3 regions of the Bacillus sp. FJAT-42376 genome follow, and region 2 is predicted to be linked to each of the others. Evidence: predicted binding sites of a transcription regulator. Region 2 holds the regulator's gene; each other region holds the start of a gene.

Region 1 (10,233 bases), 840 kb from region 2:
AATAAACCGGAGGAAACGGAAAAGTCCGCGGAAGGAGGTCGCTTCGTATTGGCGCGCTCTGTCGTATAGAGCCCTGAGATTCGCCTGCCTCTGTTTTCCGCCGGGCATTCCGCCTGCAAAGTCGAAAAACTTGCTTTCCCTGTAAATCTTCCAGATCAGGTCCGAAACGGCGCCTTTCCTTGCCTCGCTTCTCCACTCCTCTAAGCGGGCGAAAAACCGGGACAGCTTGCCGGCAAGCCCGCGGTCGGAAGGCACAGGATGCTTAAGCACTTCTTTGCACGCCTCATAATAGCTTCCCTTTTTGTCATACGTGCGGATGGCGGCCATTTCCGTTTCATTCAGCCCGACAATCGGAGATCTTAAGACGGCTGCAAGGGGAATATCCTGGGACGGGTTGTCAATGCATTTCAGAAGCGACATCATAATGGCGACTTCCGTTGCTTCAAAGTACCCCCCTGAAAGGTTTGCGTATACAGGGATTCCCTGCTTTTTCAGCTCCTCCATCATCTGGGGAGCCCATGGCATGGATCGGAGCAGGATGACAATATCCCGGTACATCATATTGCGCGTCCCGCTTTTTTTCCGGTCATAAACCTGGGAGCGGCTGTCAATAAGCTCGCGGATCTTCTTCCCGATCAGCCTCGATTCAAGCTGGACGGTTTCGGCTTCGGGCTCATTCATCGGATTTGCATCCGCCTCTTCTTCTTCCTCCAGTCCCGTCCGGTCCGCAAGCAGCAGCTCGGTTTCCATTCCGGCACTTTCAGGATAGGATGCGCCGAGCTTCAGCTCCGCCTGATCGTCATAATCGATTTCCCCGACTTTTTCGCCCATCAGCTGTTTAAAAAGAAAATTCGTCCCGTCGAGCACTTCCGAGCGGCTCCTGAAATTTTTATTTAAATCGATTCGCTGTCCTGTACCGTCCGCATCCGCTGTAAACCGTTTGTATTTATTCAAAAACAGCATCGGCTCCGCAAGGCGGAAGCGGTAAATGGACTGTTTGACATCGCCTACCATAAACAGATTGCCGGCTTCTTCCGATTCTTTCTTTACAAGCTGAAGGATCGCTTCCTGAACAAGGTTCGTATCCTGGTATTCATCGACCATGACTTCTGTAAACTGCTGGCGGCAGGCGATGGCAGGTTCAGCCGGAATAAGCCGTCCAGTTTCCTCATCCTTCTCCGATAAGATAGAAAGACATAAATGCTCAAGATCCGAAAAGTCCACGAGGCCCTTTTCCTTCTTTTTCTGCTGAAACCTGTCTCCGAACTTTTTCACAAACCCGACGAGGGTTTCAATGACCCCCTTCAATTCCCCAAGGTCCTTCATAGAACGCCGGATATCCCGTTTAAACCAATCCTCTTCAGTTTTTTCCAGCTGCTTTTTCGCACTGTCCCGCAATGATTTTACTTCTTCTGCCAAAGCGGGATCATATTCCTCTCCTTTAACCGGCTTCGCACGCTTCGGTTTAAGAGCCTTGAATTTTTCAGCCAGTTCATCCCACGAGGATTCCGGATCCATGAGGGCTGTTACCTGATTGAGGTAATCGGAAACATCATCCGCTCTGGGGGCCGGTCCTCCAGGCATGCGGATCAGCCTCATCGCCTGCTCCAGACGTTCCTGTGCAAGTCCGATGGAAATCTCGATATCTTCTTTTATAACCGGAAAGTAAGGCTGTTCTTCCAGTCTCGAATTCTCGCTGACATCATATAAGCCGGACAGCTGATCAAGCCATTCATCCGGGTTCGGATTGGATCTCGAAAAATCATAGAGAATGCGGATTAAGTCCTGAAGAGCGAGATCACTTCTGTCCGAAGAATAGCGGTCGGCCAGGTCAAAAAACGCTTCGTTCCCTTCTTTTCCGTATTCCTCTTCAAACAAATCATCCAGCACTTCATCCATCATCAGGGCGCCTTCGGTTTGGTCCGCAATCCGGAAGCCCGGATCAAGATCAATCATGTAGTAATATTTCCTGATGATATTCAGGCAGAAGGAATGCAGGGTTGAAATGGATGCGCGGTTCAGCAGCGTAATCTGCCTTCTTAAATGCAGGGAAGCCGGATTATTCTTCAGCGCTTCTTCAAGCGCCTCTCCTATCCTGTTCTTCATTTCGGCTGCGGAGGCATTCGTAAAGGTTACGACCAGAAGCCTGTCCACATCCGCCGGGTTGTCCCGGCTCGTAATCTTCCGGATCATCCGTTCCACGAGGACTGCTGTCTTACCGGATCCGGCTGCCGCAGCCACAAGGATGTCCTGTCCGGAGGAGGCGATCGCCGACCACTGGTCATCGGTCCATTGACTGTCCGCCGGTTTAGGTAGCTGATGGTTCATTTTTGATGGCCTCCTCTTTTAAGCGCTTGAGTACTTGCTCATTTTTCTCGTCTTTTAATACCCGGTAATCATTATCTTTCAGCGACTGGTCAAACTGGCAGACCCCTTTATACGGACAGAAGGTGCACGGCACCCGGTCCTTCATCCTGTATGGACGGATGTCTGTCACTCCGTTTGTGATTTCCGTTCCAATCTGCTTAAACTCATTTCTCACATGGCGGCGCAGCATATCAAATTCTTCATTGCTCGCAATCGACGAACTTGAGCTGAAGCCTCCGCTTTTTTTGAAGCCTGCCGATACAATATTGGAAGACCCGCTTTCAAGCGTCTGATCCATGAGCTGAATGGCCTCCTCTTCCCCAAGAAGCAAGCCTTTCATTTTGAACTTTTTGAACACCTCTTCCTCGAGGTCCTCAAGCGAGAGCGCGGAGCCTGTCTGAATCATAGGATCGTGAACATGGAAATAAAGGACACCAGCGGGATTCGCTTCCACCCCAAGCCACGTTTTGGAATACGAAATGATCACATCCAGGTAGGTCAGCATCTGAAGGGCGATTCCGTAATACACTTCGCTTAAATTCAGAGCCCGGTCACTCGATTTATAATCAACGATCCGAAGCAGAAGGCCTTTGGAGCTCTCTGCTGAATCCACACGGTCAATGCGTCCCGCAAGCTCCATTGTAAAACCATTTTCGAGCTTGAACCGCATCGGCGGCAAAGGACCGCCTTTGCCGAAGCCAAGTTCAAGGCCGATCGGTGCAAACAGCGAGGCTTTTGCCTGCTCCGAGATGACAAGAGCCGCTCTCGCGATAATTTTTTCGAGCTTTCTCTTTAAATACTGATGCCGGTTCGAACTCATCAGCACCTCTTTTTGCAGCATCGGAGCGAGGTGGTTCACGGCTTCATTGGACAGGGATCTGCATTGATCCTTTGTAACATCCCTCCACGAAACATTCGTCTCCACCAGCCGGTCGGATATCATTTTAAGCGCCGAGTGGAACAGCTGCCCGACATCCGGTGCTTCAAGACGGAACTGCTCCCGTTCCTTCAGTTTCAATCCATGGCTTGCAAAATGGGAAAATGGGCAGCTTCTGAATTGCTCCATTCTCGATACGCTCCCAAGAATATGCTCGCCGTACAGCTCTTTTGTGACTGCGGGCTTCAGGGGCTTTGCCTGATTTTGATAAAACAGACTTCCGGTCACCATTGCGGCATGGCCGGACTGATCATGCCCGATAAGATAGTTATAGGCATCCCACCAGCTCTCATGGACGGGGTATTGCTTTTTCCACGTCTGAAGCTGGGAGCTTAAATACGTAAGGGCCACCGACGGATTCGGCATAAATGAAAGCTGCTCCGGTTCAGGCAGCGATTCCGGTTCATTGACAAACCACTCCTTCACTGCATCGGGAAAGAGCTCCTCCAGACGGCCGATCAGTATAGAAGGCAAAAGGGACTTCCCTTCCGGATCCGCAGATGGATAAGATACATGCAGATGCTCGGAGCCGCTCGTCATCGCCATATAAATCATAAAATTCTCATCCAGCAGCTGCTGTCTGGATGATGGAGCCACCGCAAAACCGTTCCGTTCAAGGAGCTCCCGGTCTTCATCTGAAAGAATGCCGTCCTCTGCCGGCCTTGCAGGAAGCACTCCGTCATTCACCCCGGCGATGAATGTATGCTTCAATGCGTAGAAACGGGAACGCTCCATATCACCGATCAGCACCTGATCGAGCGCAGGAGGGACGAGAGAAAATTTCAGGCTTTCCAGACCGGTATCGATCATGTCCGTAAACTGCGCGGATGAAACCGGCCGGTCACCCATCATTTCCGCAAACTCATCCAGCAGCACGATAACAGCATCCCATACTTGGGCGTGCTCGCGCGCTTCAACGAGCCGCCCTGCGATTTCCGCTTCATTCATCATCCGGTCAAGCTTGGCCGGTATGTCCAGATTCTCAAGAAACAAATAAAGAGCCGATGCTTTTTGAATTCCTGTTTTAGCCTTTTTCAGCGCATCCGCAAGCTCTTTCAAAGGTCCGGCAACAAGCTCCTTAAGCCGGTTGATGAGCTCCTCACGGTTCAGTTCCTCATCCGTAACGGCCGTTTCGCCTTCTAATGAACGAAACCTCCTGTAAATCCATCTTTTTCCGGACGTCCATCTGGAACCGTTTATTCCGTACGCAAGCACATAGTTTTCGAGAATATCCATCTCTTCTCTCCATAGCGGCTTATCTGCATCTGCCGGAAACAAAAAGTCCGTTTTCACCGCCCGGAAGACCGCTTCATAGCGAAAGCTTCCCGTTACCGACTCCAAAGCGGAACGGATCAGTTCAACAAGCGGATGATGGAGCATGGACCGCTTCTGATCGATGAAAAATGGCACCTCATAATCGGTAAAGACCTGTTCGATCAAATCATGATAGCTCGAAGGATTCCGAAGCAAAATCGCGATTTCCCTGAAACGGACCCCTCTTTTCCTCACCAGCTCATGAATCCGGCGGGCAATCCCCTCAATCTCCGCCCTGTGGCTTGCCGCCTGGCTGATGGAAAGATCAGCCGCTCCTCTGAACGGCTTCGACGGCCTCGCATCAAAGTTCTGCTCGAGATGGTGAAGGGATGGGGAACCTGCAAATCTCGGGTATTCATTCAGCAGAACAGGTTCTTCCGTTTCAATATGCAGCTCCTCCGCCATTTTTTTAAAATCGGCATAGGTCATGCCGGTCATGCGGAACAGATGGAGTTCATGCGGCAGATGCCGGTCAAACAGCTTATCCGCTGTAATGGTTACCGTGACGCGGTCCGCCTTGGCAAGAAGGCTTTTGACCGCCTCCATTTCCATCGGGGTGAAATGGTGGAAGCCGTCTATGTATACTTCCGCGTTTTCAAGATACGCGGAATCAGGAATCCGTTCGGAAAGCATGCGAAGCGTATCCTCAGCATCCACATACCGGCCGTCAAGCGCTTCCTCCAGTCTTTCATAAATGGTATGCAAATCTTCCAGCTTCCCGGACAGCACCCGCTCCTTTTCATCCATCTGCTGCTGAATAGACCGGATGTTTTCAAGCAGGGCCTCCGGATTTACGTTATAGCGTTTAAATTCGGTGATCATGGATTCAACATGCTGTATGAACCCGGTCTTGTCGCTTGCTTTGCCGTACACTTTAAAATGCTGCTTTTCATCCTCAATGATTTTCCTCAAGCTCATCTGGATGCCTGTTGACGTGATCGGCTGCTTAGCCGCGCCCGATGTTTCCTGGAGGATCCGAAGGCTGAGCCTTGAAAAGCTGAACACCTGCGCCCGGATCATTCCGTTCAAATCAGGTGTGCAGGCAAGTTCGTATTCCATTTCAAACGTCATCTGATCCGGTACGAGAAAAATAATCGGCGGTCCGTCCGGCTGTTCCCGGAGCCGGTCTCTTATTTCATTTAAAACCATCGTTGTTTTCCCGCTTCCAGATCGTCCTGCCATAAACCGGATCGTCATTAAAATTGCCTCCTTTTTGAATGGTTCCTGAATTCATTATATACGAATACACGTTCGTTTACATCTTCCTGAAAAACGGACAGATGCGCTGCATATAGTGTAACAGAGATTGGGGGGTATGCCTTTGAGCGCGACCAGGTCCGCCGGAATCTTTTTTCTGCTTACAGCCGTTGCTGTCGCAAGCAATCTGTACCTGCTCATTCCGATTTATTCGGAAGTTGCCGATGGAGTCGGCGGGAAGCCGGAAGACATTGTTTGGAGCGCTTCGCTTTTTACCGTTACTTATGCGGTCGGGCTTCTCAGTTTCGGCCCCATTTCATGTTTTTTTGGACGAAAACGGACGATGGCCGCCGCCATGCTTCTTTGTGCGGTCCTCGCTTTTTTCCTTTCCGCTTCCTCTTCTGCCGGCTGGTTTCAGATTCTGAGAGGCATACAGGGATTTTTTTTAGCAGGCTTCGCTCCGGTCGCTTATTCCTATTGCTTTGAAGTGTTTACGGAAGAGTCCAGAACGCATATGATTTCTCTCATCAACGGCGGCTTTTTGATTGCCGGGGTTGCAGGCCAGATCATCAGCTCTGCAGTCACCGGTTATGCGGGCTGGTATGCTGTATTTCTCTGCTTCGGATGTATCTTTCTGCTCATTGTCCTGGCAGCGGTACGGCTGCTTCCTTCCCCAAAGTCCGCAGACCGGCCGCACCTGGACTTCTCCGTCCTGCTCGAGCGCCGTTTACTTGTATGCTATGTACTGACCTTTTTCCTTCTCATGTCTTTTACAGCTTTTTATGATTCGTTCAACCGTCAGTTTGCTGATGCCGGTGCGAGCGTCCTTTTTTATTGCCGGGCACTCGGTCTTTTAGGAGTGATGCTTTCCTTCTGGAGCAGACCGATTATCCGCCGGTTCGGAAGTACGCCTGTTCTCTTTGCGAGCCTCGGAACCGCGGCCGCAGCGCTGTTTATTTCCGCCGCGGTTCCATTTCTTTCCGCTGTCACCGTCATTTCGATCTGTTTCACCGCAGCCATGGCTCTGCTGCTTCCAGCGCTGATTTTACTGATCGGGGAGCAGGCTGGAGAAAAAAGAGCGTCCGCCATTCCCTTTTATTCCTTTTTGCTTCTGGCCGGCGCTTCAGCCGGGCCGATTCTTGCCTATCAGTTCTCCTTCAGCCTGCTGCTGACCGGATTCAGCGTTCTGTTCGCCGCCCTCGGTTTTCTGATTCGCCGCCAGATGATGAAGAAAGATGAAAAAAACCCGGAGTCCTAATCATCCGGGCTTAGTCCTTGTCCAATTTGCTTGCCATCTTGGCATTCAGTCTTTTTTCAAGGATTTTGCCGACGATCCACACAGTGAGCAGCACCGCTCCCGCTATAATCGCCTTTTTAGGATTGGTCACTAACGTGTGCAAATCCTGTCCGACATAGCTTACGATGAAGATCATCACAAGCTTGCCTGTCAGTACAGCCAGCATGAAATTCCAAATACTGATTCTGGATAACCCGGCGACTACGTTCACGGCCGCAGACGGTGTGAATGGAAAGCAGAGAAGAAGGAAGAGCGGACCGAATCCTTTTTCTTCCACCCAGTCCACCATCCGTCTGATTCCTTTATGCCGGCTTAGAAAACGGAAAAACCGTTCCTGTCCAAACTTCCTTACAAGCAGGAATACCGCAAAAGCTCCCGCTGACGCTCCAAGCCAGGAAAGGAAAAAGCCAAATCCGAGACCGAACGAATTCACATTCGCCACAATAAAAACAACAAGCGGCAGAAAAGGCAAAAACGCTTCAGAAAACGGGAGGGCAATTCCAAGCAAAGGCCCAAACGATCGGTATTTCTCAAAAATTTTCATCATGTTTTCCAGGGTCAGGGAATCAAGCAGCGTATGCAGGTCCATTTCAAGCTCCTTAAGCGATTTGAGTATCCTCCTATTTTACCGCCTTTCGGGGAAAACTTAAATATGCAGGTGCTGGAAAAGAAATCCCTCTTGAAAAAATGTTAAAATCGGAATAGAATAAATTACGAACAAACGTTCTATACTAAACAAAGATAGAACTTCTCTGTCCTTAGCTGTGAGCAGTTTGAGCAAGAGGTTAAAAAAACAGAGGATAAAGCGAGGCCAATGAATATGACAAGAATACCAGAAGACGTAAGAGACGTAATCGACCAGGCGATCTACCTGCCAATGACCATCTCCATTCTGAACCGCGATCTCTCCGTCGTTGAAAAAAGTCCATTTAAACTGAAGCAGCCTTACCTTCATCTTATCGAAGAATCCCTGAAGCTCGCCCAAAAGGATCTTCAGCAGGTCAAACAGGAGCTTCACCGCCAAAAAATCAAAGTGAGCAAAATCAAGCATGACGAAGCCTTTACTATGTATTCGTTCCTCTACAAAGGATACGAGGAGCAGCACAGCTACTTTAACCCGAGAATCCGGAATAAGGTATGTGAGCTGCTGCAGGAGTATCTGGTGAAGGTTTAAGTATGGAACGTTTCGCCCGGGCTTCTGCTGTATAAAAGCTGGGTGAACATCCTTTTTTCATTTTCTACACGGGAAGTGATCACGGCACGCAGCTGCGCTGTACGGTAAAGCTGATTTTCAAAAGAATGAATTGAAACGGGCAGAATATACGATTTCCGGTTGGAAAACGTGACAAGTGTCTCCGCCTCGCCAGTAGAAGAATAATGCTCAATATACTGATGGGAAATCCAGGAGCATTGAGGTCTTGAGGATGCAGCGGTCGGGAAAAGATAAATGGAGTTTACAGCGTCCACCACGATTGGCGGCTTATGCGTGATTCCGATAGTGTCCTTCGTTCCCGTCTTTCTCCCCTGATAGCTCGAACCGAAATAGCGGCAGCTCCGATCCACAATATCAAGCGGCCTCATGGAAACCTCATACTCTTTTTCCACCTCCAGCACATAAGAAGAAAGACTCCCATTCGATGCACTGCTGATAATCGCCATCGTATAGCGATTTGCTTCATATTGATTGATTTTTTCCATGTTCGAATCACCTCAAAATGGTTAGGTATATTTAACTAAGAGAAATTTACCACGCACACAGATAGAAGATCTACAAATTTACACAAACCTCATAAAAATGTAACATTTTAACAAATAGCGGTTTTAAATTGCTTTTTTACTGCCTGGACTCCTTTAAATATGCCCTGCGGGATAAATTATCTAAAAATTATAAATATTTAGTTGATTTTCTTCCACTCAGTCCATATAATAAAAAAAAGGCATCAGGGGTGATCCTATGAAGAACAAAAAATCGTATGCAGAGCTTATGAAGTCCCGTCACACAATGAAGAGTGAGGCAGAGGCCGCAACCATGCTGGACATCTACATTCAAATGATTCTGGACGAAGCAGGACTGAAACGAAAACTGGCGCTTCTTGAAACTCAGATTAACGATGCTCTTGACCAAAGAAATAAGCCCTTATTTATGGATTTGTCCAAGCAATACGCCGACGTGGTTCATTGCCTACAATAATGAAGCCAATCCTATTGGATTGGCTTTTTTGTTTTTTGCAAGACTAAAGGAATGGCGTGATCGCGGTGATGAAGCCGTTTTGCCCGTAATCGACATGAACCTGCCCGTAATCGACACGAACCTGCCCGTAATCGACACGAACCTGCCCGCAACCGGCACAAACCTGCTCCGTAACCGGCACGAACCTGCCCGCAACCGGCACAAACCTGCCCGGAACCGGCACAAACCTGCCCGCAACCGGCACAAACCTGCACGTAACCGGCACAAACCTGCCCGCAACCGGCACAAACCTGCCCGGAACCAGAAGCACCGCGGGGTACGATAAAAAGAAGCGGGCTATACGCCCGCTCCCTTTTCTTATACCGTCGTCGTTTCCGACGTAAACTGCTCTGTCTCCGTTGATCCTTTCAGTGCGGTAGTAGAAGAAGTTCCCCCGCTCACCGTCTGGGACACTTCATCAAAATACCCGGTTCCGACCTCGCGCTGATGGCGGGTTGCCGTATAGCCGTACTGCTCGCTGCTGAATTCAGCCTGCTGGAGCTCGGAGTAGGCGGCCATGCCGTGGTCTCTGTATTTTCGCGCAAGCTCAAACATGCCATGGTTCAGGGCGTGGAAGCCTGCAAGGGTAACGAACTGGAATTTGTAGCCCATCTTCCCGAGTTCTTTCTGGAAGCTTGCAATCGTTGTTTCATCGAGTTTTTTCTTCCAGTTGAAGGATGGGGAGCAATTGTAGGCAAGCAGCTTGCCCGGAAACTTTTCATGGATGGCATCTGCGAATTTTTGAGCCTGCTCAAGGTTCGGTTCGCTCGTTTCACACCAGACAAGATCGGCGTAAGGAGCGTACGCAAGGCCGCGTGCGATGGCCTGGTCAATGCCGGATTTTGTCCGGAAGAAGCCTTCAGGCGTGCGTTCTCCCGTAATGAACGGGTG
Region 2 (10,233 bases):
AAGCGGTTTTTACTGAAAAGCCAAGAATAAGACAGTATAAAGCCTGATTCAGATGAAAGATTCACCCTGAAGCATAAATTTATGAAAGATATGTTCAAGTGTGACTATCGTTAAAGCAATGCTCCAGGCAGGTTCAGATTATTTAATCTGCTGGCTGTTCATTGCTTTCATCATTTGATTGATTTTTTTCTGGGATGGTTTCATTCCCATTTGCATCATCATCATACGGAGCATTTGCTCATTGATTGGCGGGTTCTTTTTCAAATAGCTCATCATATATCTGCGAGCAATAAAGAAGCCCAGCGCAACGCCGCCCAAAAGAGCAACTATAATCAGTGTTATGCCTAGCCATAAAGCCATGGTAGTTCCTCCTTCAAGTTCTCTCGTTTACAGTCTACTAAACCCTTCGATATTATACAATAACTCCTGCATAATTTCTGCTTTTTTAGACAAATTTTCTTTCTGAAATTGGATTTAGCCACCCAAATCTTTGGGATTGAAAGTCCATTGCGAGAAAACACGGGTCTAATTTCCGCAGAATTTCAAAAAAGATGGTCTCCGCTTCAAAGCTTCCCTGCGCATCTATTTCGATATAGCGTTCTTTTATCATTAAAGTGGCCTGTCCTATTTCACCGCTTAATACAATCCTGTGTAAGTGACCTACCTGCCTGTATCCTTTTCGTAAGGATAAGTACCCTGTAAGCAGCTCATGGATTTGCCTGGAAGGAATATCTCTCGAAATATACTGGACCTGACGTTCAAGAACATTATAAGAACCATCATAAACGCTTGTCCATTGATAATGGCGGATCAAGTCAAAGATTTTTGCTTCTTTTCCGAAATAATGGCTGGCAAATTCCTCTTCAATTAAGTAAACATAATAATGTCTCAAACGTGAACCCCTCCTGCCGCTGCATCTATATGTCCCTATTATATAGGGAACCGCATGAGGAAGAGTGTCTTAATGCGGAGAGAGGAACCACTAATTGTGTCGAAAAACAGGCAAGGAGAGCCTGAATGTGCAGGCTCTCCTTTTTAAAACATTTTATTTGTTTAATAATGCCTTCACACGGGCCACGACATTTTCAGGGGTGAATCCGAACTCTTTCATAATCGTTTCACCTGGTGCAGAGGCACCGAAACGGTTAATGGCAAGAATCTCTCCTTCATCGCCTGTATAGCGTTCCCAACCAAGCGGGGAAGCAACTTCAATCGCCAGACGTTTCTTGACATTTTTCGGAAGGACGGAGCGCTTGTAATCTTCTGTTTGCTCTTCAAACCGTTTCCATGAAGGCATACTTACAACGGAAGCATCAATTCCCTCGTCAAGAAGCGCTTTTTGAGAAGCAACTGCAAGGCCGACTTCAGAACCTGTAGCAAGCAAGATCGCATCTGCTTCTTCTTTTTGGGAAGGAGATACGACGTATGCTCCTCTTTCAACACCCGTATCCGCCAATTTGGCTGAGTGTTCCAACGTCGGAAGATCTTGTCTGGATAGAACAAGCGCTGTCGGATTGGATGTGGAAGTGACGGCTAACTTCCATGCTGCTGCTGTTTCATTCCCATCTGCCGGGCGAATGATGTCAAGGTTTGGCATCGCACGCAGTGAGGCAAGCTGCTCAATCGGTTCATGCGTTGGTCCGTCTTCACCGACCGCAATACTGTCATGTGTAAACACAAACGTTACTGGCAGGTTCATTAGTGAGGCAAGACGGATAGCCGGACGAAGGTAATCAGAGAATACAAAGAACGTTCCTCCGAATACTCTTAAGCCGCCGTGAAGAGCCATTCCGTTTAAAGCGGCTCCCATTGCGAATTCTCTGACCCCGAACCAAATGTTGCGGCCGCTGTAATTTTCAGCTGTAAAATCTTCCACATTTTTAATGGTCGTTTTGTTTGAACCTGCAAGGTCGGCAGATCCGCCGAACAAGTAAGGAACATTTTTAGCAATCGCATTCAGCACTTCTCCCGAGGAGGCTCTGGATGCAAGGCCTTTGCCGGCTTCATAAACAGGAACGTCCTTGTCCCAGCCTTCTGGAAGCTCACCCTGGATAGCACTTGTCAGTTCAGCTGCAAGCTCAGGATACGCTTTTGTATATTCCTCGAACAATGCATTCCACTCTTGTTCTGCTTTTTTACCCGAATCTTTAATGGTCTTCTCAAAGTGTTCATACACTTCATCCGGAACATGGAAATCCTGTTCAAATGTCCATTTGTAAGCGTCTTTAGTGAGCTTCGTTTCCTCTGCTCCGAGCGGTGCGCCATGAACTCCGGATGTGCCGGCGCGGTTTGGTGAACCGAAGCCGATTGTAGTCTTCACCTCAATCAATGTCGGCTGATCTTCGTTTTTCTTTGCCGCTTCAATGGCACGGCCGATTTCTTCTGTATCATTCCCGTCTTCTACACGGATAACCTGCCAGTTCATTGCTTCAAACCGCTGCTGCACGTTTTCGCTGAATGAACGGTCCAGATCGCCATCAAGTGAAATGTCATTTGAATCATAAAGGACGATTAGACGGCCAAGCTTTAAATGTCCAGCATAAGAAGATGCCTCAGATGAGATTCCTTCCATCAAATCACCGTCTCCGCAAATAGCGAACGTATGGTGATCCACGACATTAAATGAATCTTTATTATATGTATGGGCAAGATGACGTTCTGCCATAGCCATTCCGACTGCCATTGCAATCCCCTGTCCGAGCGGTCCGGTTGTTGCATCTACACCAGGTGTATGTCCAAACTCGGGATGTCCAGGAGTTTTACTGTTCCATTGACGGAAAGACTTTAGATCTTCCATTGTCACATCGTATCCCGCAAGATGCAGCATGCTGTATAAAAGCATTGAGCCATGTCCAGCAGATAGAACAAAGCGGTCCCGGTTGAACCAGTTTGGATTTTCAGGATTTTGTTTCATATAATCTGTCCATAATTTGTACGCCATCGGAGCCGAGCCCATAGGCATACCCGGGTGTCCGGAATTCGCTTTTTCAATTGCATCAATAGACAATGTCCGTATCGTAGCAATGGACAAAGAATCAATAGTAGATAATGTCATGATAGACCATCCTTTCGAGTAAACAATTTACCTTCTTATCATATCCGTACAGCCCAAATAGTACAACTAATAGGCCTGTTAAATTAAGCAGGCCTATCCTCGATTCTTAGTGTAATCTTTTATTTTTTTCATCTTTTAATTTCTGGGGTGTTACGTCATTTCCTTCAGGATCAACGACTGTTACACTTTTTAATGTGTTTTTCATTGAGCTTCTGAACGTCCGCAAATATTCTTCCCTGAGTTTTTTCTGTTCTTTCTGCTCCTCGCCAGTCAATCCTTCTGATTTAGACTTTTTGGAAAGAAAATTAATTCTAGCTATTTTATCGTTTGAAAGCATGTGCATTCTCCTTTATTCCCGCTGCGCCAATGGTGAAAATTGCAGGATATCGTATCAAACTATAGTGCAATGGTACAAAAAAGCTATTAAAAAGGCAACCGAACAGATTACCTGGTCTGTTCGGCTGCCTCTTGTTCTTCCTGATAATCCTGATACCTTCTATGCACGGTCGCTTTTGAAACCGAATATCCGAATCCTCTTAATGTAGCGGCAATTTCAGCGAAAGTCAGTTTATTCCTCCTAAGGCGTACGATTTCCTCTATTGGAACCTCTATTTTGTCCTTTCTTCCACCGGAATGTATGTCAGTAAGATTATTCCGAGGATCGTATCCTTTCTCGATAGCCCGCTTCATCCCCCGCCGGATCTTCATATTATGTATTTTCCGCTGGTACTCCTCCACGATGCTGACGATTTCGAGCACCATCGTATCTGCTTCTGATAATTGAAGCTCTCCTTGCTGGGCAATGGAAAATACTTTTGCCCCTTCTTTATATATACAGTGCAGAACCGCCATTCTGGCACTTCCTCTTCCAAGTCTCGTTTCATCTTGGATGAGAATCGCATCTGCTTCTTTATTTTTTATTAGGTCGAGAAGATCAAGGATGCCTTCCCTCTCAATTTCGTATCCGCTTGCCTGTTCGGTTATGGTCCGGACAAGCTCCATGCCATGCGATGCGGCAAGTGCAGTCAGCTCCTCTTTTTGCCTGTGCAGCGATGTTTCCTGTTCTTCTTTAGATGTACTCACTCTGCAATAGATTGCTGCTTTCAAACAAACACCTACTCTTCTGATGCTATAATACGGGAATCAAGATCGTATAGCTGATCTTTTTTTATCGGAATGACAATCCGGTCCCCCGGTTTAATGACAATGGAGGATAAATGATTTTCTTTGTCGACCCATTCAACGAATTCCATCTGCGACAGGCCATGCTTATCTTCGAGAGCCTCAGCGATATCCCACAAAGTATCTCCTTCACGGATTTCTATTTTAGCATATTTGTCCAGTGCTTTGTCTGTACCTGCCCCGGCTGCCGCAAAAACAATTCCTGCTACAAGAATAAAAAATGATGCTATGAGTGCAAATGTGCTCTTTGACATATTAACCCCTCCAGAATGTTTGTTCGCTTTTTCTGATTTTATTATAAGGCGAACAAACATTCCTGGTCAAGCGTTTTTCGAACTTATGTTTGTATATATAGGTAAATCATGCTATAATCACTATAAATTACTTACTTTGAGGTGCTAGCGATGAGCAAATTATCGAAAAGGCAACAGGACATTCTTGAATTCATTAAACAGGAAGTAAAAAGCAAAGGCTACCCTCCTTCCGTCCGGGAAATCGGCCTTGCCGTAGGCCTCGCTTCAAGCTCTACCGTGCATGGGCATCTTGCAAGACTTGAAAACAAAGGTTTAATAAGAAGAGACCCGACAAAGCCTAGGGCGATTGAAATTCTTAACGAAGACCAGGGAGCCGGCATTCCAAAAACGGGTGTGATCAACGTTCCAATCATCGGGAAGGTAACAGCCGGTGTTCCGATTACCGCCGTAGAAAATATTGAAGAATATTTTCCTCTTCCGGAACGGATCGCTTCTCCTGATGAGCATGTCTTTATGCTTGAAATTGTCGGAAACAGTATGATAGAAGCAGGTATTCTGGATGGTGACCTCGTTGCCGTGAGACAGCAGCAGTCTGCCAACAATGGAGATATTGTCGTAGCGATGACGGAAGATGATGAAGCGACTGTAAAACGCTTCTTTAAGGAAAAGGATTATATCCGTCTTCAGCCTGAAAATTCTTCAATGGAACCTATTTTGTTAAGAAATGTATCCATTTTGGGAAAAGTGATTGGTGTTTACCGCACGGTTCATTAAGAAGCTTGTTCTTCGGGACAGGCTTTTTTTTCGGGAAAAAATGATAAAATAAATCTTTATCCCCTATCCTATTGCATAGGGTCATTTTGCCTTTACTTTTATTCACCAGGAGGAAGGTTGCCATGTCCGGCCAATCCAAGGAGCTTATACTGGATGAATCATCCAGTCAATTTATCTTTCCGTTTTCCCTTAAACCTGCAGGCATAAAGAAAATGGAGGGTACGCTAAAATCATCCGGCTACGAATTTTTCAGGCTCGAAGCAAAGGAGTTGGAAGGTGCTTTTTACGGCCCGGGGCAAACCGTGTCACATGATCAGATGGATCAGTACTTTTTGCCGTTTATTGAAAACCTTCTGTTTACGGAAGAACCAGCACAGGAATCCCTAAGCCGCTTTTCCAAAAGCCTCCATTCAAAAATACGCCTTCTGTTCGGTGATGAGAAGCGTTCATTTGAAGTGGAAATTCTGTCTGCCGATCTCTTTATCTGCCCGTTTCAAATTGGGATGATATCGGTCAGGACCCGCTTGGCTGATACAAATCTTAAGCTTTCGGATGTTCTTCATTTCCAAAACCAGTTTCGGGTCCTTGAACCGAAAATAGTAAAGAAAAAACAGCTTCAGGTTCTTTCAAAAGACGGAACCTATGACAGTATTCAGGATTATATATTTAAGGAGGTTGCTCCCTGCATCGTTCCTTATATTCAAACAGGGGCAAATAAAACCTCTTACTTCGGGAGCCTCCCTTATTTTGTAGATGAAAGAATGTACGTTGTGAGTACACTCGTGTCTGCTGAAGAGTATGTTTCAAATCAGCATTTGTTTCGCTCCGGTCAGGTTAACGGCTACGATCCCGAAGGCATGCCGTTTATCTCTGCCTACGATCCCGAATACATTGATGAATACGCAAAGGAGCACAGTTACAGACGCTGGGCTCCCCAGACCCAGTATATTGTGAGCGATCATGCTTTTACTTGCCTTACACAGCGGGGGACTCATGTTCCTTTGATTAAATCTGAGATGTTCGGCCAGCATTACTACAACTTGCTCCTTCACTTTTTTTATAAAATGGTTCTGTTAAAACTGTCCTACCAATACTCCCTTCTTTATAGAAGAAACAAAACCGGAGAAATTGAACAGCTCATTCAGACCATAACGGAGTTTTCAGGAAAATATCACTTTAAGGAAATCAGCAGCAGGACGGAAGGCCAGGAACTTGCTGTATTAATGAATAAAGTGTTTCATATCTCCACATTGTATGATGAAGTCAAGAAGACACTGGACAGCTTATTCCGGAACCAAGAAAAAATTTCAGCGAAACGGAATAATTATCTGCTGTTTATCTTAACCACCTATACAGTGATCTCCGGGATATACGGTATGAATCTCGTGATAGAAGACTGGAAAGGGAAAATTGACTGGACGATCATGGCCCGTTACTCGGTTTTCGAGTATATTGCCTTCTGTGTCGCCATCAGCGGAATCCTGATGGGCATCGGGCTTGGTGCCGGGGCTATATTCAGTTTGAGCCGGAACCTTATTATACGGAAGAAAAAAAGATGACCCCTTATATGAGCGGGTCATCTTTTTTCTGTTACACTTTGCTGCTGTATGCAGTCAGAAGGCGCTTTGCTTTCCTTGGGCGAGCAGTTCGTTTCCTCGTGAGCCTGCGGGATCTCACCTGTCCCGCTGCTCTAATTATCGCGTATTCCGCCCAGGGTTTTAAAACCCTGTTATTTAATGGTGAAAATTCGTTCCATCTGTTGTTGCAGCAATCACTCCGGTGCGAATGACAAAATCACCAAAATGCTCTCCCGCCTGTCTCTCTTTCGCATAGCGGGGCAAAAGCTCCCGCAGCTCGCGGAGAATTTCCTCTTCTCCGATGTTTTCTCTGTACATTTTACTGAGCCTGCTGCCGTCAAAAGCTGCTCCGAGGTACATGTTGTATTTTCCGGGAGCTTTGCCGATAAATCCGATTTCTCCTAATGCATGGCGGGCACAGCCGTTCGGACACCCTGTCATGCGAATTGTAATTTCTTCGTTTTTCAAACCATTCTCATCCACGATTTCTTCAATTTTATTAATCAAAACCGGTAGATAGCGCTCAGCTTCTGCCATTGCAAGGCCGCACGTCGGGAGTGCAACACAGGCCATTGAACTTCTGCGCAGGGCCGAAAAGTGTTTTCCGTCTGTAAGGCCGTATTCACTGATTAAAGCGTCAATCTGTTTTTTCTTCTGCTGGGACACGTTTGCAATGATCACGTTCTGATTGGCGGTCAGCCTGAAGTCGCCTGTATGCACTTTCGCTATTTCCCGCAGTCCCGTTAAAAGCTTCACCTGTTCAAAATCAGCTACACGTCCGCCTTCGACAAACAGGGTATAGTGCCATTTCCCTTTTAAACCTTTCACCCAACCGTAGCGGTCTCCATTATGATCAAAGCTATATGGCCTTGCTTCATCGAGGCTCCAGCCAAGGCGGTTTTCTAATTCTTCCTTGACTGTTTCAAGACCAAGACGGTCTACGGTGTATTTGAAACGGGCATTTTTACGTTCTGAGCGGTTCCCGTAATCACGCTGAATGGTTATGACTTTTTCAGCAAGATCAAGAATTTTATCCGGCGTACAAAAACCAATTGGCTTTCCGAGCTGCGGATAGGTCTGCTGGTCCCCATGGGACATTCCCATTCCGCCGCCAATCAGGACGTTAAAGCCGGTAAGCTTTTCCTCTTCAACAATGGCGATCAGCCCGAGATCCTGCGAAAAGACATCGATATCATTTGAAGGGGGCACAGCGATTCCGATTTTAAACTTCCGCGGCAAATAAAGTGGTCCGTACATCGGTTCCGCCTCTTCCGCTTCCGCTGTTCCCGCTACCTTCTCTTCATCAAGCCAAAGTTCATGATAGGCCCGGGTGCGAGGGAGCAAGTGTTCACTCAATTTTTTTGACCATTCATATACTTCTGCATGAATGCCCGATTGTTCAGGGTTCGGATTGCACATGACGTTCCTGTTTACATCTCCGCAAGCGGCAATTGTATCCATGAGGGAAGCATGGATTTCCTGGATGGTTTTTTTCATGTTCCATTTTAAGACCCCATGCATCTGAAAAGTCATTCTCGTTGTAAGTTTCAAGGTTCCGTTCCCGTTTGTCCGGGCAAGCTCATCCATTACAAGCCACTGGTCTGGAGTAGCCACGCCCCCGGGAAGGCGGACACGGAGCATAAATTGATAGGCTGGCTCAAGTTTTTGCTTTTGACGCTCATTCCGGAGATCACGATCATCCTGCAGATAGCTTCCATGGAATTTCATCAGCCGGTTATCATCATCGGAAATACCGGAGCTGATCGGTTCAAGCATTGATTCTGCCAGTGTTCCCCGTAAATAATTGCTTTCTTCCTTTATGCGTTCCACATCACTCGGGGTACCGCCGGGTGCAGTCAGTTTTGTGTTGGTCATGCTAACCTGACTCCTTTCCTGTATGGATTAATAAACATCACGCTGATATCTTTTATCCCGCTGCATAGAAGCCGCGTATTCTTCTGCTTTTTCACGGCTCATCCCGCCTTCATGTTCAATAATTTCGATAAGAGCCTCATGTACATCCTGGGCCATGTTTTTCTCATCGCCGCACACATAGAATACGGCACCTTCCTGAAGCCAGGAGAAAAGCTCTTTGCTCTTTTCGCGCATCCGGTGCTGAACATAAACTTTCTTCTCCGTATCACGTGAAAAGGCGACATCCATTCTCGTTAATACGCCGTCTTTTATCCATTTTTGCCATTCTGTCTGATAAAGGAAGTCGGTAACGAAATGCTGATCACCAAAAAACAGCCACGATTTGCCCTCAGCTCCTGTTTCTTCGCGCTCCTGCAAAAAGGAACGGAATGGAGCAATTCCCGTACCAGGTCCCACCATGATAATCGGGGTGTCAGGGTCGTCCGGTAGCTTAAAGTTCTCATTCGGCTGCACATATACAGGCAATCGGTCTCCCGGCTGAAGCCGTTCTGCCGCAAGAATGGAGCATACCCCATTTCGCGAACGTCCGTGACTTTCATAGCGCACGGCTCCAATGGTTAAATGAACTTCTTCCGGATTGGCTTCCAAACTGCTTGAAATGGAGTACAGCCTTCCCGGAATTTTCCGAAGAATAGAAAGCAATTCTTGTGCCGATCCTGCCCACGGGCCGAAATCCTGAAGCAAATCAAGGAAGTCGCGGCCTGTCACATACTCTTTAAGGTTCCCTTCTTGTCCGGGCGAAAGCAGTTCCTTCAGCTTTTGATTTTCCGTGAAAGCTGCCGCCTTTTCAAGGAGGGGCTTTGTAAGGACGGTTATTTCAAAAAAGGAGGTGAGAGCATCCTTTAAAGACCGCAATTCCCCTTGTTTCCCAACTGTCACCGGTTCTTCGGGGTCCCACTTCATTTCATCAATCACCATGCTGACAAGGGCCGGATCGTTTTCCGGATAAATTCCGAGACTGTCGCCGGGCTGATAGGAAAGACCGGACCCTTCAAGGGATAGTTCCAGGTGAGTCGTCTCTTTATTGGAACCGCGCCCGTTTAAATTGATCCTTTCCAGAATTTCTGCCTGAAACGGATTGGTCCTTGAATAGGCTGCTCCGGAAGCCGGAGTGACAGCTTCCCGATCAGGTGCGGCTGACTGCTCCTGTTCTGAAGTGCCCAGTTCTCCAAGAACCCCTTCCAGCCACTCTGCTGCAGTCTCGTCATAATCAAGATCACAGTCAACGCGCGGATAGATCCTATTTCCCCCAAGCTCTTCAAGCTTTAAGTCAAACTCTTTCCCAGTCTGGCAAAAGAATTCATACGAGCTGTCTCCTAATGACAAAACGGAGAAATGAAAATTTTCGAGCTTCGGGGCACGTTTGCTGTGCAGGAATTCATGGAAAGAAAGAGCATTATCCGGAGGATCTCCCTCGCCGTGAGTACTGACAATAATTAAGAGATTTTGTATTTTT
Region 3 (10,233 bases), 770 kb from region 2:
TCATATAGTAATTGTATATGAAAAGAAGCCATTTGAGAAGGCAGGGAAGGGAATGTCCAAGCAAACATTTTTGAAAGGAACGATTATATTAATCGCTGCAGGACTCATTACCCGAGTTCTCGGATTCATCAACCGGATTGTATTAGCAAGATTCGTCGGCCAGGAAGGGGTCGGCCTATACATGATGGCCGTTCCGACGCTCGTTTTAATCATTACGATCACCCAGTTTGGTCTTCCTGTCGCGATATCCAAACTTGTTGCAGAGGCAGATGCACAGGGCGATCAGAAGAGAATTAAAAAAATACTTGTTGTTTCCCTGGCTGTGACGGGCGGGCTGAGCATTGTTTTCACACCGGTCATTCTGCTTGCGGCGCCATTTCTGTCCCAGCATCTTTTTACCGATCCGCGCACCTATTATCCGCTCATTGCCGTTGCACCCGTTGTTCCGATTGTGGCCGTATCCTCAGTATTAAGAGGATACTTTCAGGGGAAGCAAAACATGAAGCCGGCAGCTTATTCGCAAGTGCTTGAACAAATCATCCGGATTTCGCTCATTGCCGTGTTCACCACTGCCCTTCTTCCTTACGGCATCGAATATGCTGCCGCAGGTGCCATGTTTTCTTCCGTTGCAGGCGAACTTGTTTCGCTCATTTATTTGTTTTTCATGTTTAAGCTGAAAAAGAAACTAAAAGTTCGAAAAGACTTTTTTCAATCCGTTAAAGCCGGCAAGGACACACTGAATGACTTATTGGCAATCGCCATTCCGACAACCGGAAGCCGGCTGATTGGATCTGTTTCATGGTTCTTTGAACCAATCGTAGTCGCCCAGAGTTTAGCGATTGCCGGAATCGGAACCGCATTGGCTACGAGGCAATATGGAGAGCTGGCGGGCTATGCCCTGCCGCTGCTCATGCTCCCATCCTTCGTGACCTTTTCTCTTTCGACCTCTCTCGTGCCAGCCATTAGTGAAGCAATGGCTCAGAAAAAAAAGAAGCTTGTTGAACACAGGCTCAGGCAGGCATTAAGGCTTTCGCTAGTAACAGGCGGCCTTTCAGCCGTTGTGCTTTATGTATTCGCTGAACCCCTAATGAAGGGGATGTACGGAAACGCAGATGCAGCCATTTTTGTTAAATTGATGGCCCCGTTCTTTATTTTTTACTACATTCAAGGGCCTCTGCAGGCTGTGCTGCAAGCGTTGAATCTTGCCCGCGCTGCGATGATTAACAGTCTGATTGGCGCTCTCGCCAAAACCGCTCTTATTTTTGCCTTGTCCACCAGACCCGAGATGGGAATAAAAGGAGCCGCACTTGCCATTGTCATTGGCATGATGGCTGTGACACTGCTTCATCTGGCAACTGTCATAAAGGTTGTGGCCCTGACCATTTATATTAAAGAATACGTATACAGTTTTCTGGCCATGGCTATAACCGGGATAGCAGGATACTACTCTTATTATCACTGGCTGCACAAGCTTGGAAATCTTCCGGGTCTAGTAACCGGCGTCTGCCTGTGTACCGGAATCTATTTAATTCTGCTGATTCAGCTTAAGCTCGTTCTGAAAGAAGAATTGAAGCGAGTGCCGCTTTTCGGCCCCGCCCTTGCAAAACTGATTCCCAATCCGCGCAGCTAATTCTGCAGATTCGATAAATCCACATAAAATACGCCATTTGTATAGCTGCAGTAAGAAATGTTCTGTATATCCTGATAGCCAAGTTTTCGGAGCTCCTGTCTAAGCCAGAGCTCCGATTTCCCGATTTTCTGCAGGTGCTGGGGCTGGATGGTGCCATCTACAATCAGGGGCAGTTCAAGCGTTTCCATCGGCTCTTGCTGTTTTTTTTGAAAAACATTCAATTTGCCTGAAGTCTCTAAAATCGCAAACTCCACATCAGCCAGACTTCGCACATCTTTCTCTCTCAGCTGCGTCATCAGATCATCAAAATTGTAGCGCTGGGATTTCATCGCTTTTTCATCAATCTTTCCGTTGCTGATTATGATGGTTGGCTTTCCATCAATCAGGGTCCTCACCCTTTCGCTTTTTAAAGACAGCATCGCCAGACCGAACTGAATGGCCAAAAGCAAAAGCATCGAAACAATGGAATGCATCAGCGGGTCCTCTGGAGACTCGATGGCCATGACTGCAAGCTCTGCAATCATAATAAATACAACTAAATCCAAAATACTTAATTCTCCGATTTCCCTTTTCCCCATCAAACGGAAAATAATAATAATCAGAAAGTACAATAACACCGTCCGGGCTATGATGATCAAATAAACCTCCATCCGAGCCCCTCCCTTCTCACATCGCTTTTTCTAGTTTGTACACCCGTAATCAATCCATGCGGAAAAGTTTCTGGATGGATTGATTCTAAAAGGAAAAGCTCCCGAATACCCTTACATTAGACGAGCATTAACAAGCATGCGCCAAAAGGGAGAGATGCTTAGATGGAAACAAAAAAATGGGGAAAAGCAATACTGAGCGGTCTTATTGCCATTTTTTCAGCAGCTGTAGCCATTAGCCTGATTTTTTCACTGCTTCTTAAATTCACAGGGATGACGGAACGATCCATTCAATGGATGCTCCTGGCCTTGTCCTTTATTACCTTGTTCATTGGGGGATTCATAGCGGGAGGAAAAGGAAAAGAAAAGGGATGGCTGCTCGGAGGAATGACGGCTCTCTGTTATACACTCATTATTTTATTGTTTCAGTTCCTTGGATTTGGATCTGCCCTCAAGCCGATGCAATTTCTTTATCACGCCGGATTCTTAGCCATAGCCATGCTCGGCGGGATGATTGGAGTGAATATGTCTTCTGATCGGTAAATAAGGAAGAAGGCGAAAGCCCGGGTGAAGCCCGGGCTTTTTATGATGGTTAAACTTGCTGGCCGATGCCTGGCAATGCTCTTTTTCATGATGATGCCTGGCATTCTTGCCTGGCATGACTCCTTTTCATTATGATGCCTGGCATTCTTGCCTGGCATGACTCTTTTTCCTGATGATGCCTGGCATTCTTGCCTGGCATTCCTATCGTTATGCATGACATTCCTTATAATGATTTAAATCCACGGCCTCCCTTCTTCTTCTCCCCGCTTCCATAAAAAAACAGAGAAAGCATTATGCTTCCTCTGTTTTTGCCAATACGGATTTCTCTTTTACTTCGCGGATTGCCCGGCGTTCAAACGTTAAACGGGAACCATCTCCGGCTTTTAGAACGGCCTTCTCTTCATCGATCGATTCAATCGTGGCGTGAAGCCCTCCAATTGTCACAACTTTGTCACCTTTTTGCAAACTGCTTTGCATTTGGCGGAAGGTTTTTTGCTGTTTTTGCTGCGGACGGATCAGCAGGAAATAAAAAATCGCAAACATTAGCACTAACGATAAAATCGTTGTCATGGAATTGCCACCCATATTCTTTCACCCCTTTCAAAGATTAGAAGTTGCGAGCGTTCGGCTTGTTGAAACCATATTGTTCAAAGAATTCGTCTCTGAAATCGCCAAGACGGTCTTCACGAATCGCTTGTCTAACTTGCTCCATTAATTTTAACAGAAAATGAAGATTATGATAAGACGTAAGTCTGATACCAAAAGTCTCTTCGCACTTAATTAAATGTCGAATATAGGCGCGGGAGTAATTTTTGCAAGTATAGCAGTCACAATTTTCATCAATCGGTCCAAAGTCTTTTGCATATTTTGCGTTTTTCACAACTAATCGTCCGGTACTTGTCATTAATGTACCGTTTCTGGCAATCCGGGTCGGCAGTACGCAGTCGAACATATCAATTCCTCTTATCGCCCCGTCAATCAGTGAGTCGGGAGACCCTACCCCCATTAAATAGCGGGGTTTATTATCCGGCATCCATGGTGTAGTGAACTCCAGCACCCGGTTCATCACATCTTTCGGTTCTCCTACAGATAAGCCTCCTACAGCATAGCCGGGGAAATCAAGTGATACAAGATCTTTTGCACTCTGTTTGCGCAGTTCTTCGTATTCTCCACCCTGAATAATGCCGAACAGCCCTTGATCGTTTGGACGCTGATGCGCATTCAGGCAGCGCTCCGCCCACCGGCTTGTCCTTTCCACTGATCTCTTCATATAATCATATTCAGCTGGATATGGAGGACATTCATCGAACGCCATCATAATATCGGAGCCGAGATCATTTTGAATTTGCATCGCTTTTTCCGGAGACAGGAAGAGCTTATCGCCATTCAAATGGTTCCGGAAGTGCACGCCTTCTTCCTCGATCTTTCGGAATTCGCTCAGCGAGAATACTTGGAACCCGCCGGAATCGGTCAAGATCGCCCGATCCCAGTTCATAAATTTGTGCAGTCCCCCAGCTTCCTTTACGATCTCATTTCCCGGACGAAGCCAAAGATGATACGTGTTGCTGAGAATAATATTGGATCCCATTCCTTTTAAATCTTCCGGGGACATTGTTTTTACTGTCGCCAATGTTCCGACCGGCATAAATGCAGGTGTATCAAAAGATCCGTGCGGCGTATGAACTTTTCCAAGCCTCGCACCCGTCTGTTTGCATGTTTTAATAAATTCGTACCGTATCGGTGATGATGAAGCTGTCACCGTCTCTCCTCCTCTATATGAAGCCTGTTATTCATTGTATCCAAATCTGATCTGTTTATAAAATAAGCATCGCATCGCCGAAGCTGAAGAAACGGTATCGTTCTTTTACAGCTGATTCATAGGCGTTCATGACATGTTCCCGGCCGGCTAAAGAACTAACCAGCATAATAAGAGATGACTTGGGAAGATGGAAGTTTGTAAGCATCCCGTCGATTCCTTTAAATTCGTAGCCTGGGTAGATGAAAATACTTGTCCATCCGCTCTCTTCACGGAACTTCCCGTCTGACGAAGCAATCGTTTCAAGTGTCCGCGTTGAAGTTGTCCCGACGGAAATAATCCGGCCGCCATTTGCTCTCGTTTCATTCAGCAGGCGTGCGGTGCCTTCCGTCATCTGGTAAAACTCTGCATGCATCTCGTGTTCTTCCACCGTTTCTGCACTGACTGGGCGGAACGTTCCAAGCCCGACATGGAGGGTAATATACGCGATTGACACTCCTTTTTCCTGAAGCTCATTTAGAATTTCCTCCGTAAAATGGAGTCCGGCAGTAGGTGCAGCCGCAGAGCCGGCTTCTTTGGAGAACACAGTCTGATATCGTTCCCTGTCATCGAGCTGTTCTTTTATATAAGGAGGCAAAGGCATTTCCCCAAGCGACTCCAGGACTTCATAAAAAATACCATCATAGGAAAAGTGAAGCGTTCTGCCGCCATGCTCCTGTTCTTCTACACAGGTTGCTGTTAATTTCCCGTCTCCAAACGTGATCACAGTCCCTGCTTTTACTCTTTTAGCCGGTTTAATCAGTGTTTCCCATGTGTCTCCTTCGGTTTGTTTCAGGAGAAGAACCTCGATTTTGGCCCCCGTATCCTCCTTCATCCCGAATAATCTTGCCGGCAGCACGCGTGTGTCATTCAAGACAAGACAGTCACCCGGCTGAAGATACTGGGTGATATCAGGAAAATGACCATGCACGATCTCTCCGCTTTTTTTATCCAGCTTCATTAAGCGTGAAGCATCTCTTTTTTCAAGCGGAACCTGGGCAATCAGTTCCTCCGGCAATTCAAAATCAAATAATTCTACTTTCATATTATCACCTGTTTTTCATATCATTTAAATCGTCCAAATACTGAAAAGAGAACAGTCAGCAAAATACTGATCACAATCGATGTAACGATTGGAAAAAAGAAGGTTGTATTCCCCTTTTTAAATACAAGATCTCCAGGCAGCCTGCCGATGAACTGCATCAATAATCCGGCAGCCAAGAGAACTGTACCTATCATTATCAGCATTTTAGGCCATTCATTCATGTCCGGGAACCTCCAGGCTAAAATGTTTGTAAACGGCATCCGTTACCATTCTGCCCCTGGATGTTCTTTGCAAAAACCCGATTTGCAAAAGATAAGGTTCATATACGTCTTCAATCGTATGAGACTCTTCGCCAATGGTTGCGGAAATCGTGTCCAGCCCCACTGGTCCGCCTCTGTACTTCTCAATAATTCCCATTAATAATTTATGATCGATGTGGTCAAGGCCAAGGCGGTCAACTTGAAGCCTTTCAAGGGCTTCAGAAGCCAGATCCTCTGAAATAGCCTCTTTGCCCAATACTTGAGCAAAATCGCGGACCCTCCTTAATAACCGGTTTGCAATCCTCGGTGTCCCCCTCGATCTCCGGGAGATCTCGGCAGAAGCCTGCGGGTCTATTCCAATTTGCAGAATATCCGCTGTTCTTTCCACAATTTCAGAGAGTTCTGATTCCTTGTAGTATTCCAATCTGCTTAAGACTCCAAAACGGTCCCTCAGCGGAGCTGTGAGAAGACCGACCCTTGTCGTAGCACCGACTAACGTAAAGGGCGGGAGATCCAGCCTGACGGATCTTGCCTCAGGCCCCTTGCCAATGACAATATCGAGGCAAAAATCTTCCATTGCGGGATAGAGGACCTCTTCAATTGAACGCTGCAGCCGGTGAATTTCATCAATAAACAATACATCTCCAGGCTCAAGAGCGGTAAGGATGGCGGCCAGGTCTCCCGGACGTTCAATGGCAGGTCCGGATGTTGTGCGCAGATTCACGCCCATCTCGTTTGAAATGATGGAGGCAAGCGTGGTCTTCCCGAGACCCGGCGGACCATATAAAAGGACATGGTCCAATGTCTCCCCCCGCATTTTCGCTGCCTGAATAAAGATATCCAGGTTTTCCTTTACCTTGTTCTGCCCGATATATTGACTGAGCCTCTGCGGACGAAGGCTGAGCTCTAAATATTGTTCTTCATTTTCCGCATTGCCGGAAACAAGCCGGTCATTCATTGTCATCACCTTACTTTAAAAGCTTTTGCAATGCTTTTTTCACCAGCTGGTCAGTCGATAGCGCCTCTTCTTTCAGAGCTGGGATCACCTTATTGATTTCTCTCTCCGCATATCCAAGAACTTTTAAGGCTTCGACCGCTTCTGATACAGCTTTTGAAGACGAATCTTTCTCTTCAAATACTTCATGATTGAAAAGGGAGAATGCAAATTCAGGAGCTACATCACCAAGCTTGCCTTTTAAATCCAGAATGATTTGTCTCGCTGTTTTCTTTCCAACTCCGGGAAACTTAACAAGAAACGCTTCATCCTCACCTTCAATAGCCTGCACGACCTGGGAAGGATCTCCTGAAGCAAGGATGGCAAGCGCTCCTTTTGGACCGATTCCGGTTACGTTCAGCAGTTTGGTAAAAAGAGCTTTTTCTTCTCTTGATCTAAAGCCGTAAAGAGCAAGAATATCCTCTCTCACGTGCTGGTATGTAAAAATCGTTGTTTCCGTTCCTTTTGCATATATAAACGGGTTTGGGGCAAATATTTTGTAGCCAATGCCGGAATGGTCTATTACGATAAATTCGGGAGAGATATAGTCGATCTTCCCTCGGACAAATTCAATCACCTTTTTCACCTCTTCACAACTGTACCTCATTGTATCATAAAAAAGGGTGTCCAAGAACCAGAAACGTTAACATACGTTCGGATTTCAAAATAAAAAACCTGCTGCAGGCAGGCTGAGTCTGATGGACATCTATTTTCTGGAAGCGGGAGTGCCGTAGGCTTTGAAGGTTTCAATAACGCGCAGATATTGTTTCCTGCTCTCTACTCTTATTCCCTTTTCCAGTTCGGTGTGTCTCTTTGATTCAAGCTTGCCGACATCAAGTTGAAAAAATGACTGGATCACTTTCGCTTCTTCCCCTGGCTTTCCTTCAAATACAGTTAAGATCCCCTCTTTATTGATACCGAAATATCCGGTTGCCTTCATAAGAGGAGAAATATCGTTTATCTGTTTTTTCAGGACAATCCGGTTATTCTCTCGGTCAATCACGAGCCACTCCTGATAATACTCAGAGAGGTCAGCGAGAGAGTGAAAGGATTCTTCTCTAACCTCGACACTTGTTTCCCCGTCGAGATACATTCTTTCCAGCGAGATTGTGAATGACTGAAAGGAAGGATCTTTATTTTCAGCTGCTTCTGCTTGTATGGTGCATATGATGGTGATCAAGGTGATGAGCGACAGTTGAAGGAATATGGCAGGCCGGTGTTTCAGCAACTGGGCCACCTCACTTTTCATTTAAATTTAAGCTCTTGGCTTGCTCCCGAATATCAGGAGGCACACCGTTTCGTCTAATCTGCCACTGTTCAGCATAGGAATAATAGCTTGAGCTCGTAAGCCTGTGCCGGACTTGTGAATCCCCAAACCGGATTTTCATGCCCTTCTCCCCGCAGTACGTGTATATCAAACCTTTTAGAGAAAACTTCCATGATTGCTGCATTTATATTTTGGCCAAACTTTATGGTTTTAGTCACCAAAACGATGAAATTCAGACTGTCTGTTTCATCCTGTTCATTTTTTGTGCCGGAATGGAGCCTTCCATCCTTATTCAAATAAACAAAAAAAACCAGGGAACCCCTGGTTTTTATCGATTAGGATTAAGTGTACGCTGAATCGTTTTCCCTGTATTTTTCATAAAATCTTTAATATCCGCATCAATCGTTTTGCGCGGTTTATTATTTTTAATATTCGTATCAATTTGCTTTACTCTGTTAAAAGACCCTTCGTCCGTAAACACATCAACGTTTTTACCGTTGGCCAGCTTCTCTGTCTCTTTGAGGATGGCATTTTTTACATTCACGTTGTTTTTATCATTTGTGTCTACAGCTACAATAACGTTGTCTTTTGTCACGAGCGTTCTGGCGTTATCCACATTTTTCATTTTAGAAACGTGTTTTGTTACTCTGTCGGCTATTTTTTGATCGCTTTCCGTGTAATAGCCGTTTTTATTTTGATTATAAGCAATCGGCATGCTTTGATTATTCATATTGCGGTTATCTACCCGGGTCGGCCGGTCATTTCGGTCCCCATCCATCATCTCTGTAATGGGGCCATCATTATCCGAGTGATCTTTATTTTTTCCAGCGTGTTCGTTTGAATACATACCAATCGGCTGGGTGTTGTCATTGTAATCCATTGCATTGTCTTTCCCGTTGTTGCAAGCCGTCAGCAGACCCGTCAGCAAAGCAAGTGAACCGTATTGAATGGTCTTTTTTATCAAGATGACTACCCCCTGTTTTGCCATTTGAGCTTTTTATACTTGCTCTTAGTTAGCTTGCTCGAAACAGCCGGGTTTAATCTTGACAGTTCCCACCAAAAAAGCGGAAGCCGTTATTTATAAAAAAGGCAAATGCTATCGCAGCCTTACGATTCAGACAAAAACAAAAAAAGAGACGATAAATCGTCTCACTCAGCGGAATTAATCTTCTTCTCCATTATAAAACTCCGGACGTCCAAACATTTGACCATAGCCCGGCTGCATTCCGTATCCAGGCTGCTGCATGCCATAGCCCGGCTGCATCCCGTATCCGTGCTGCATGCCATACCCTGGCTGCATGCCATACCCCGGAGATCCGCATCCGCAATCCGGCTCATATGCTCCCGCTGCCATTGGCGGCTGTTTCTTTCCTTCCTGTGCCCCCATTACGTTCGGCATGTTTTCGGATGCTCCCATTACATTTGGCATGTTCGGAGACATCGCGCCCATCACGTTCGGCATGTTCGGAGACATCGCACCCATCACGTTCGGCATATTTTCATCCATTGCACCCATCACGTTCGGCATATGATGGTCATATGCACCCATCACACCGGGTCCAAACCCTGATCCAGGCATAATCGGTGAAGCTGGTGTGCAGCCTGGAGGATATGGCGAATACCCCTGCGGTGCCATTTGCGGCATGCTTTGAGCGCCCATCACATTCGGCATATTCGGAGACATCGCGCCCATTACGTTCGGCATGTTTTCATCCATGGCGCCCATCACGTTTGGCATATTTGGAGACATCGCGCCCATCACGTTCGGCATATTTTCAGATGCTCCCATTACATTCGGCATGTTCGGAGACATCGCACCCATCACATTCGGCATATTTTCATCCATCGCCCCTGCTACTCCGTATGGCATTGGCTGCGGTGATGGCACGCACCAATACGGCATCGGATGGCAATGGTGCATATGATGATGATGCCCGTATCCATAATGATGTCCATATCCATATGGCGCACCATACATAGGATCCATTCCATATCCCGGGCCTCCATACATAGGCTGCTGCATGGAAGGCTGCATAGCTCCCGCTACTCCGG

The links. Region 2 encodes LexA, which represses DNA repair genes until DNA is damaged. Its sites were predicted from a motif close to CGAACATATGTTCG; they were not measured.
Region 1: the regulator LexA is predicted to act here: its motif matches at 7,827-7,840, upstream of CEF21_RS08070 (YhjD family protein).
Region 3: the regulator LexA is predicted to act here: its motif matches at 7,558-7,571, upstream of ruvA (Holliday junction branch migration protein RuvA).

Annotation. Positions count from the first base shown of each region.
Region 1 covers NZ_CP033906.1:1,583,224-1,593,456, reverse strand. The annotation lists gene addA (helicase-exonuclease AddAB subunit AddA) at 1-2,328, opposite strand, end outside; gene addB (helicase-exonuclease AddAB subunit AddB) at 2,309-5,815, opposite strand; gene CEF21_RS08080 (MFS transporter) at 5,940-7,073, shown strand; gene CEF21_RS08075 (TVP38/TMEM64 family protein) at 7,084-7,701, opposite strand; gene CEF21_RS08070 (YhjD family protein) at 7,933-8,286, shown strand; gene CEF21_RS08065 (competence protein ComK) at 8,283-8,810, opposite strand; gene CEF21_RS08060 (IDEAL domain-containing protein) at 9,067-9,303, shown strand; gene aceA (isocitrate lyase) at 9,661-10,233, opposite strand, start outside.
Region 2 covers NZ_CP033906.1:2,427,262-2,437,494, reverse strand. The annotation lists gene CEF21_RS12195 (YneF family protein) at 139-360, opposite strand; gene sirA (sporulation inhibitor of replication protein SirA) at 446-892, opposite strand; gene tkt (transketolase) at 1,046-3,055, opposite strand; gene CEF21_RS12180 (DUF896 domain-containing protein) at 3,162-3,392, opposite strand; gene CEF21_RS12175 (YneB family resolvase-like protein) at 3,500-4,162, opposite strand; gene yneA (cell division suppressor protein YneA) at 4,171-4,491, opposite strand; gene lexA (transcriptional repressor LexA) at 4,642-5,265, shown strand; gene CEF21_RS12160 (magnesium transporter CorA family protein) at 5,388-6,824, shown strand; gene cysI (assimilatory sulfite reductase (NADPH) hemoprotein subunit) at 6,999-8,717, opposite strand; gene CEF21_RS12150 (assimilatory sulfite reductase (NADPH) flavoprotein subunit) at 8,745-10,233, opposite strand, start outside.
Region 3 covers NZ_CP033906.1:3,197,524-3,207,756, forward strand. The annotation lists gene spoVB (stage V sporulation protein B) at 53-1,630, shown strand; gene CEF21_RS16095 (DUF421 domain-containing protein) at 1,627-2,280, opposite strand; gene CEF21_RS16100 (TIGR04086 family membrane protein) at 2,443-2,820, shown strand; gene yajC (preprotein translocase subunit YajC) at 3,112-3,390, opposite strand; gene tgt (tRNA guanosine(34) transglycosylase Tgt) at 3,428-4,579, opposite strand; gene queA (tRNA preQ1(34) S-adenosylmethionine ribosyltransferase-isomerase QueA) at 4,635-5,660, opposite strand; gene CEF21_RS16120 (DUF2905 domain-containing protein) at 5,681-5,881, opposite strand; gene ruvB (Holliday junction branch migration DNA helicase RuvB) at 5,874-6,878, opposite strand; gene ruvA (Holliday junction branch migration protein RuvA) at 6,889-7,491, opposite strand; gene CEF21_RS16135 (BofC C-terminal domain-containing protein) at 7,621-8,142, opposite strand; gene CEF21_RS21375 (hypothetical protein) at 8,153-8,302, opposite strand; gene CEF21_RS16140 (YhcN/YlaJ family sporulation lipoprotein) at 8,510-9,145, opposite strand; gene safA (SafA/ExsA family spore coat assembly protein) at 9,344-10,233, opposite strand, start outside.